2 regions of the Gordonia sp. NPDC058843 genome follow, and region 1 is predicted to be linked to the other one. Evidence: predicted binding sites of a transcription regulator. Region 1 holds the regulator's gene; the other holds the start of a gene.
What was found. The regulator LexA, encoded in region 1, represses DNA repair genes until DNA is damaged. The targets are predictions, from matches to a motif close to CGAACANNTGTTCG.

Region 1 (3,406 bases):
ATCGCAGAACACCGGGGTGGCTGCCGAGGTGCTCGCGGCCACAGCGGGCCTCGCCGAGGACCGGGGCTGGATCGGTGCCGCAACCGCCCTCATCACCAAGGGCGCCTCCGCCGAGGCCGCTGCCGTCGTGGCCACCGACCAGTTCGCGGCGGTGTTCACCAAACTCGGTGGGCTCATGGCCGAGCGGGTCACCGATCTGAACGATGTCCGGGACCGCGTCCTCGCCGAATTGCTCGGCCTACCCGAACCGGGCGTGCCGACACCGGAGGTGCCGTCGGTGCTGCTGGCCGACGACCTCGCACCCGCCGACACCGCGGGCCTCGACCCGACGAGCACGATCGCTCTCGTCACCCGCCTGGGCGGACCGACCAGTCACACCGCGATCATCGCGCGGCAACTGGGCATCCCGTGTGTGGTGGCAGTCGCCGATCTCGCCGAGATCGAATCCGGCACAACCATTCTCGTCGACGGGACGACCGGGCGGATCGAAGTGGAGCCCGACACGGAGACAGCCCGGACGCGCGTCGACGAGGACCGGCGGCACGCCGAAGTCGTCGCCGGCTGGACGGGCCCGGGCCACACCGCCGACGGTGCTCCGGTCTCGGTGCTCGCCAACGTCGCCGACGGATCGTCGGCAAGGGCCGCGGCCGGCCACCCCGTCGAGGGTGTCGGACTCTTCCGCACCGAACTCGCGTTCCTCGAACGCGCCGACGAACCGACGGTCGACGAGCAGGCTGCGATCTACCGTGAGGTCCTCGACGCGTTCGACGGACAGAAGGTGGTGATCCGCACCCTCGACGCCGGGTCCGACAAACCCCTCCGTTTCGTGACGCATCCCGACGAATCCAATCCCGCGCTCGGTGTCCGAGGGGATCGGATCGCGCTCGCACATCCCGAGATCCGTACGCATCAACTCGATGCGATCGCGCGGGCCGCAGAGGGTGTCGAGGTCGCGCCGTGGGTGATGGCGCCGATGATCGCCTCGCCGGCGGAGGCGCGCGTGTTCGCCGCGGAGGTCCGTGGCCGGGGTCTGGTGGCCGGGGTCATGATCGAGGTGCCCGCTGCGGCGATCCTGGCCGAGGCGGTCCTCGCCGAGGTGGACTTCGTGTCGATCGGCACCAACGACCTCACCCAGTACACGATGGCGGCCGACCGGATGTCGGCCGATCTCGCCGGGCTCACCGACCCGTGGCAACCCGCCGTGCTCAGCCTGATCGCCGGAGTCGCCGCCGCGGGAGTCCGTCAGGTCAAGCCGGTGGGGGTGTGCGGGGAGGCGGCCGCCGATCCGAATCTCGCCTGCGTGCTCGTCGGACTCGGGGTGACCTCGCTCTCCAGCGCGCCGGCCGCAGCGGCCGCGGTGGGAGCACGACTCGGCGAGGTGACCGCGCAGGACTGTCGCGCGGCCGCCGACGCCGCGTTGGCCACCTCCGACCCCGCCGCGGCGCGTGAGGCCGCCGCGGCAGTGCTCGACCGTTCGGTCGGTGGAGAGGTCAGACTCGCCGCATCACGGTGACGACCTTGCCGAGGATGACGGCGTCGTTACCGGGGATCGGATCGAACAGTTCGTTGTGCGGCATGAGCCAGACGTTGGCGCCCTGACGCTTGAAGGTCTTCACCGTGGCCTCGCCGTCGATCATGGCCGCGACGATGTCGCCGTTGTCGGCGACGTTCTGCTGGCGGACCACCACCCAGTCGCCGTCGCAGATGGCGGCGTCGATCATCGACTCGCCCACGACGCGCAACAGGAAGAGTGAGCCCTCGCCGACCAGTTCGCGGGGCAGCGGGAAGACGTCCTCGACGGCTTCTTCGGCGAGAATCGGACCGCCGGCCGCGATCCGTCCGAGGACCGGCACGAAGGTCGGCTCGGGCAACTGGCTCGCCGTCGGGTTCTCCGGAGTGGGCGGTTCGCTCGGGGCGATGTTGACCGCTCGGGGCCGATTCGCGTCGCGTTTGAGCAGTCCCTTGCGTTCCAGCGTCCGCAGCTGATGGGCCACCGACGACGTCGAGGCCAGGCCGACCTCGTCGCCGATCTCCCGGATGCTCGGCGGGTAGCCGCGCTCGCGTACCGAACGGCGGATCACCTCCAGGACCCCGAGTTGCCGCGGGGTGAGTGAGGCCTCGGCGGCGGCGACGTCGATCGGGGCCTCGGTGTCGGCGCCCCGCGCTCGGCCGCGCCTATCGCCGGTGTCACTCATGTTCGGTTCCTCTCGTCTTTCGGAACGTGCAGGTAGATGGCCCGTGGGATGTCTCAGCCGCGTCCGAGCCTAGCGGAGTGCGGGCATCACCTCAAACATTTGTTCGATGTGTCGCGAGACTTTGTCGGTGCGCCGTGCTACAAATTCGAACATCAGTGCATCGAACACCTGATCGAAGTTCGAACACCGAACAACCGCACACCCAGCACACCAGAACTCCCGGAGGGCACCATGCGCACCGCCACTCTCGTCGCTCCCGTCCACGCCGAACGCCCCGTCGTCACCCGGGCGAGCACCGATCGCGCCGATCGTGTCCGGACCCGGGCCCCGCTCTCCGACGGCACCAGGCCGGTGGACACCCGGCCCTCCGGCAACCGGCCGGCGGGTGGCTCATCGCCGCTCACCCCACGCCTGGGTGGCACGCACTGCGGTTCGCCGATGGGGGCGAGGGGCCGGGGCCCGGTCGCGCCGAATGCGGCGGTGTTCCGTCGCCGTCGCCGCACCGCGGTCGCCGTCCTCGCCGGCGTCGGGCTGGCGTTCGTCGTGTGGGTCTTCGGTGTCGTCGGGCAGAACTACTCGGACTCGATGACGCCTGCCGCGGTGAGCGCGGAGGTCGTCCACGTCCGCTCGGGGGATTCGCTCAGCACGATCGCCGGCCGGGTGGCGCCCGAGATGCCGCGTGAGGTCGTGATCGACGAGATCGTCGCGATGAACGATCTGCCTTCGAGCGCGCTGCAGGTGGGCCAGCCCCTGCTCACCCCCCGGTACCGCTGAGGCCGGGCGGTATCCTCGGTGTCACAGGGGCCGGCCGAGAAGCGGCGGGGCGCACGGTTTCACTGCGCTCCAGCGTCCCGAGACCTGCGTGAGGACACGATGCGCTGCCCCTTCTGCAAGAACGACGACACCAAGGTCATCGACTCGCGTGTCGCAGATGAAGGGCAGGCCATCCGACGCCGTCGCTCCTGCGTGGAGTGCGGGCGCAGATTCTCGACGGTGGAAAGTGCCGTACTGGCCGTGGTCAAACGCAACGGGGTCACCGAGCCGTTCAGTCGGGAGAAGGTGATGCGCGGTGTGCGGCGTGCATGCCAGGGCCGCCACGTCGCCGAGGACGCGCTCGCGCAGCTGGCCCAGCAGGTCGAGGACACGGTGCGCGCCAGCGGCTCGGCCGAGATCCCCAGCAACGAGGTCGGTCTGGCGATCCTGGGTCCGCT
Region 2 (3,406 bases), on a different contig from region 1:
GATGCCACTGCCCACGACGATGGCGCGTCGCCAACGGTCGATGATCCCCGCGTCGAAACCGCCGGCCGCGAGGAGATCCAGCGTGGTCAGCACGTGACACGCGTTGATGACGGTGCCGGCGCAGCGGGCTTCGCCACTGCTGGTGAGCACCCGCCAATGGTCGCCGCAGCGGGCGACCGACACCGCCGGGTCCCCGCACGAGACGCGGCCGCCGTCCCGATCGATCCGGTGCACGAGCGCGTCGGTCAGGGCGCCGCTTCCCCCGATCGCGCGGCCGGGCGGAATGAGGTGCATGAGTGCGGCGAAGCCGACCATCGGTGCGGTCCCGGGTGCACTCATGGGCGGCCCGGACTGGGCGCCGAACCAGGCGAGACCGGCCTTGAGCTGTTCGGACTCGAAGTACTCGTCGAGGAGGGAGTCGCCCGACGTCATCAACTCGGCGGTGAGGTTCATGACCCGGCCGCTCCGCCGGCCGAGGAACCCGGTGCGTGCCGTGCTCGCGGTGTCGCCGAGGCCGCCGAACGCCCGGCCGAACCGGCCCATCGTCGCGGGTTGGTAGAACGCGTCCATGACAGCCCGGGCACGCGGCATCCACGTCGCGACGAATCGCCGATACGCGGCTGCATCGGCTGCGCCACAGGCAGTTTCGATGGAAGCGCAGGTCGCGTCCAGGTCCGTGCGGAAGACGATCGGCGGGGCTGTCGCGGTCGCCGGGACGAACGCCCACGGATCGCAGTCGACGTAACGCAGGCCGTGTGCGGCCAGGTCCAGGTCGTCGAGCACGGGGGAGTGCCGGATCATCAGGTGTGCCGACGACCCGCGATCGACCCGATGTCCGGGGAAGCGTTCGACGGTCGAGACGGCGCCGCCCGGGATCTCGTCCCGCTCGAGGACTTCCACGTTCCGTCCGGCCTGCGCCAGGTAGGCCGCGGCGATCAGGCCGTTGTGGCCCGCGCCGATGACGACGGCATCGCGTCGAGTGCCGTGCACGGTCAGCTCCCGGTACCGACGCGCTGTGCCGCGGTCGGGGGTTGTAGTTCCAGCGGGAGTGGACGCCCGAGGAAGGCGAACGGACGTGGGTCGCCGGTGAAGGTGAAGTGGCGCAGGACGTCGGTGAAGCCCATCCGCCGGTACAGCGACCACGCGCGGTTGTCCTCGGCGGGGATCTCCGGCGTCGACAGCAACACATGACGTTCGGGCCGGTCGGCGAGTAGCCGGGCGAGCAGCCACTGTCCGATCCCTCGTCCCTGGGCCGTCGGGTGCACATGCAGCTCGGTGAGTTCGAAGTAGTCGCGGGCGATCGCCTCGACCGTCGCGGGTGGGCGCCCCGTCTCGCGGAGTCCGAGTCGCAGTTGCTGATTCCACCACTGGCCCGTCGCGCCGGTGTAGCCGTAGGCGATCCCGACAAGCAGGTCGTCGGGTCCGACGCCGACCGGTGGACCCACCCGGCGTCGAGCTGCCGGCATGGTCCGTGCTTCGTACGGGGTCACGGTTTCTATCGCGCCCACCGCGCGCCATCCCGGCCGGGCGATGTGCTCGCGCCAGAGGCCGGCCCGATGGATCTCGGTGCCGCGCGGATAGTTCATCGCGGTCACGTAGATCTCCAATGCGGGCTCGAGCCAGGCGCGGGCGTCGTCGCCGCTCAAGCTCACCAGACGGATGGTCAACGGACTTCCGTTCTCTGCGTCGTCGGTCTCCGGTCGTCGTCGACCCGCATGCGAGGTCGCCCGGCATCGGGGACGGCGGGACCGTCCCGTCCTGGGGCATCGCATCGCGGGCCACTCCCGGGAGTTGTCCTATCGATGATGCACACTCGGCAGGAATCGGGTCGCAGGTGGTGGCGTTGTACATCGCAGGCGATGGAGTCGGGTCACAGATGTCTTGAACACCGACGCCGGGATAGCTATATTGAACGTGTCGAACGGATGTTCGATGAATGTGCCTCCGCAAGCTGTTCGCGTTCATCCTCGACACGGTCCGGCGGCGGACGAGGGAAGCGTCTGCCGCCGGACGCAGCAACACGATGAGGAGGACGGCATGGCCAGGCAGCGCAGCGCCACAGCTCTCACCCACGCGGCTTTGGTCGACCCGATGATGGTCGGCCGTGCCCGGGATCTCCTCGAGCGTGCACACCTACTCCTCGACAACGCCGATGGCGTCGAGGATGGTGCCGAGCGTTTCCGCCAGCTCTACCTCGTCGCCCTTCGTGCCTCGGGTGCGGCCCTCGCGGTGCACGAGCCGGTCGGCACGGTCCGGCGTAGGACGTCGAACGCCTGGACCCGCATCGGCGTGGTCGCACCGGACCTGGCGCCGATCGCGGCCCGCTTCGCCGCGCTCTCACCGGTTCGGATGAAGATCGAGTCCGGCATCATCCGCACGGTCGATCCCGACAGTGTCGCGGGGATGCGGCTCCTCGTCCTCGACTTTCTCCGTCAGGTCGAGACGATGGTCATCGCCTACGAGCAAGGAAAACTCGGTTCCGACGCCCCTCAGATCGGGGCGACAGCGTGAAACCGGCCACACTTTGCCGGTTGACGCACCGGACGGTCATCTGCAACGGCGAGTAATGGTGGTCGCGGTCGATTTCACCTCGTATCATGGGACGATATAGGCGCAGACGCCTTTCCGGTCGCGGGTGACCTTCGTCGGCGTCGCGGATCAGTGAGAAGGAGGGTCGGTGCCACTTTCGGAGCACGAGCAACGCATGCTCGAACAAATCGAGAGCGCGCTGTACGCGGAAGACCCCAAGTTTGCGTCCAGTGTCAAGCGTCGACGTCTGGGGAAGTCGAGCGGACGACGTCGCTTGCAGGCGGCGGCGGTCTTCGTCGTCGGTCTGGTGATGCTGGTCGGCGGACTCATAGTCAACATCAACATCGGCGGGTTCCCGATAGTGAGCCTTCTGGGGTTCCTGGTGATGTTCGGGGCAGGCCTCTTCGCGCTGTGGGGAGACAATTCCACCGAGGCCGGTTCGCCGACGCCCAGGGCGGGGAAGAAGCAGTCCGGATCCTCCGGTGCCAAGCGCAAGCTGTCCGAACGTATGGAGGAGCGATTCAATCGCCGATTCGAGCAGGAGTGATCTGCCGATCCTGACTCCGCGTTCGCCGATCGGCTGAACGACCCCGGCGAACAACCGCGACACCACCGCGACAACCGCATACGTCAGAGCCGCGTGCCCCACGGGTACGCGGCTCTGTTGTGTTGCCGCCCGCCTCTCGCGCTGACTGGATGACCACGCGGCGCACAGTCGACGGGATCGGGCGCACGGTCGACGGGCTCCACTTCTCCCCACCGGTCTGCCCCACTTCTCCCCACCCGGGTGCCCCACTTTGCCCCACCTGCACGAATGGGTGGGCGGTAGACGTACCTTTGACGTCCCTTTGGCCTCATCAGACCTCATTTGTCACGT

Region 2: ACFW3F_RS11670 (SAV_6107 family HEPN domain-containing protein) is a predicted target of LexA. The motif match lies at 1,919-1,932, and genes of this name have one in related genera.

The regions. Positions count from the first base shown of each region.
Region 1 covers NZ_JBHYNC010000001.1:129,298-132,703, reverse strand. Annotated here, with positions in the region: gene ACFW3F_RS00625 (phosphoenolpyruvate--protein phosphotransferase) at 1-1,513, shown strand, start outside; gene lexA (transcriptional repressor LexA) at 1,491-2,195, opposite strand; gene ACFW3F_RS00615 (LysM peptidoglycan-binding domain-containing protein) at 2,427-2,969, shown strand; gene nrdR (transcriptional regulator NrdR) at 3,069-3,406, shown strand, end outside.
Region 2 covers NZ_JBHYNC010000013.1:91,241-94,646, forward strand. Annotated here, with positions in the region: gene ACFW3F_RS11660 (phytoene desaturase family protein) at 1-990, opposite strand, end outside; gene ACFW3F_RS11665 (GNAT family N-acetyltransferase) at 993-1,667, opposite strand; gene ACFW3F_RS11670 (SAV_6107 family HEPN domain-containing protein) at 2,038-2,511, shown strand; gene ACFW3F_RS11675 (DUF3040 domain-containing protein) at 2,678-3,076, shown strand.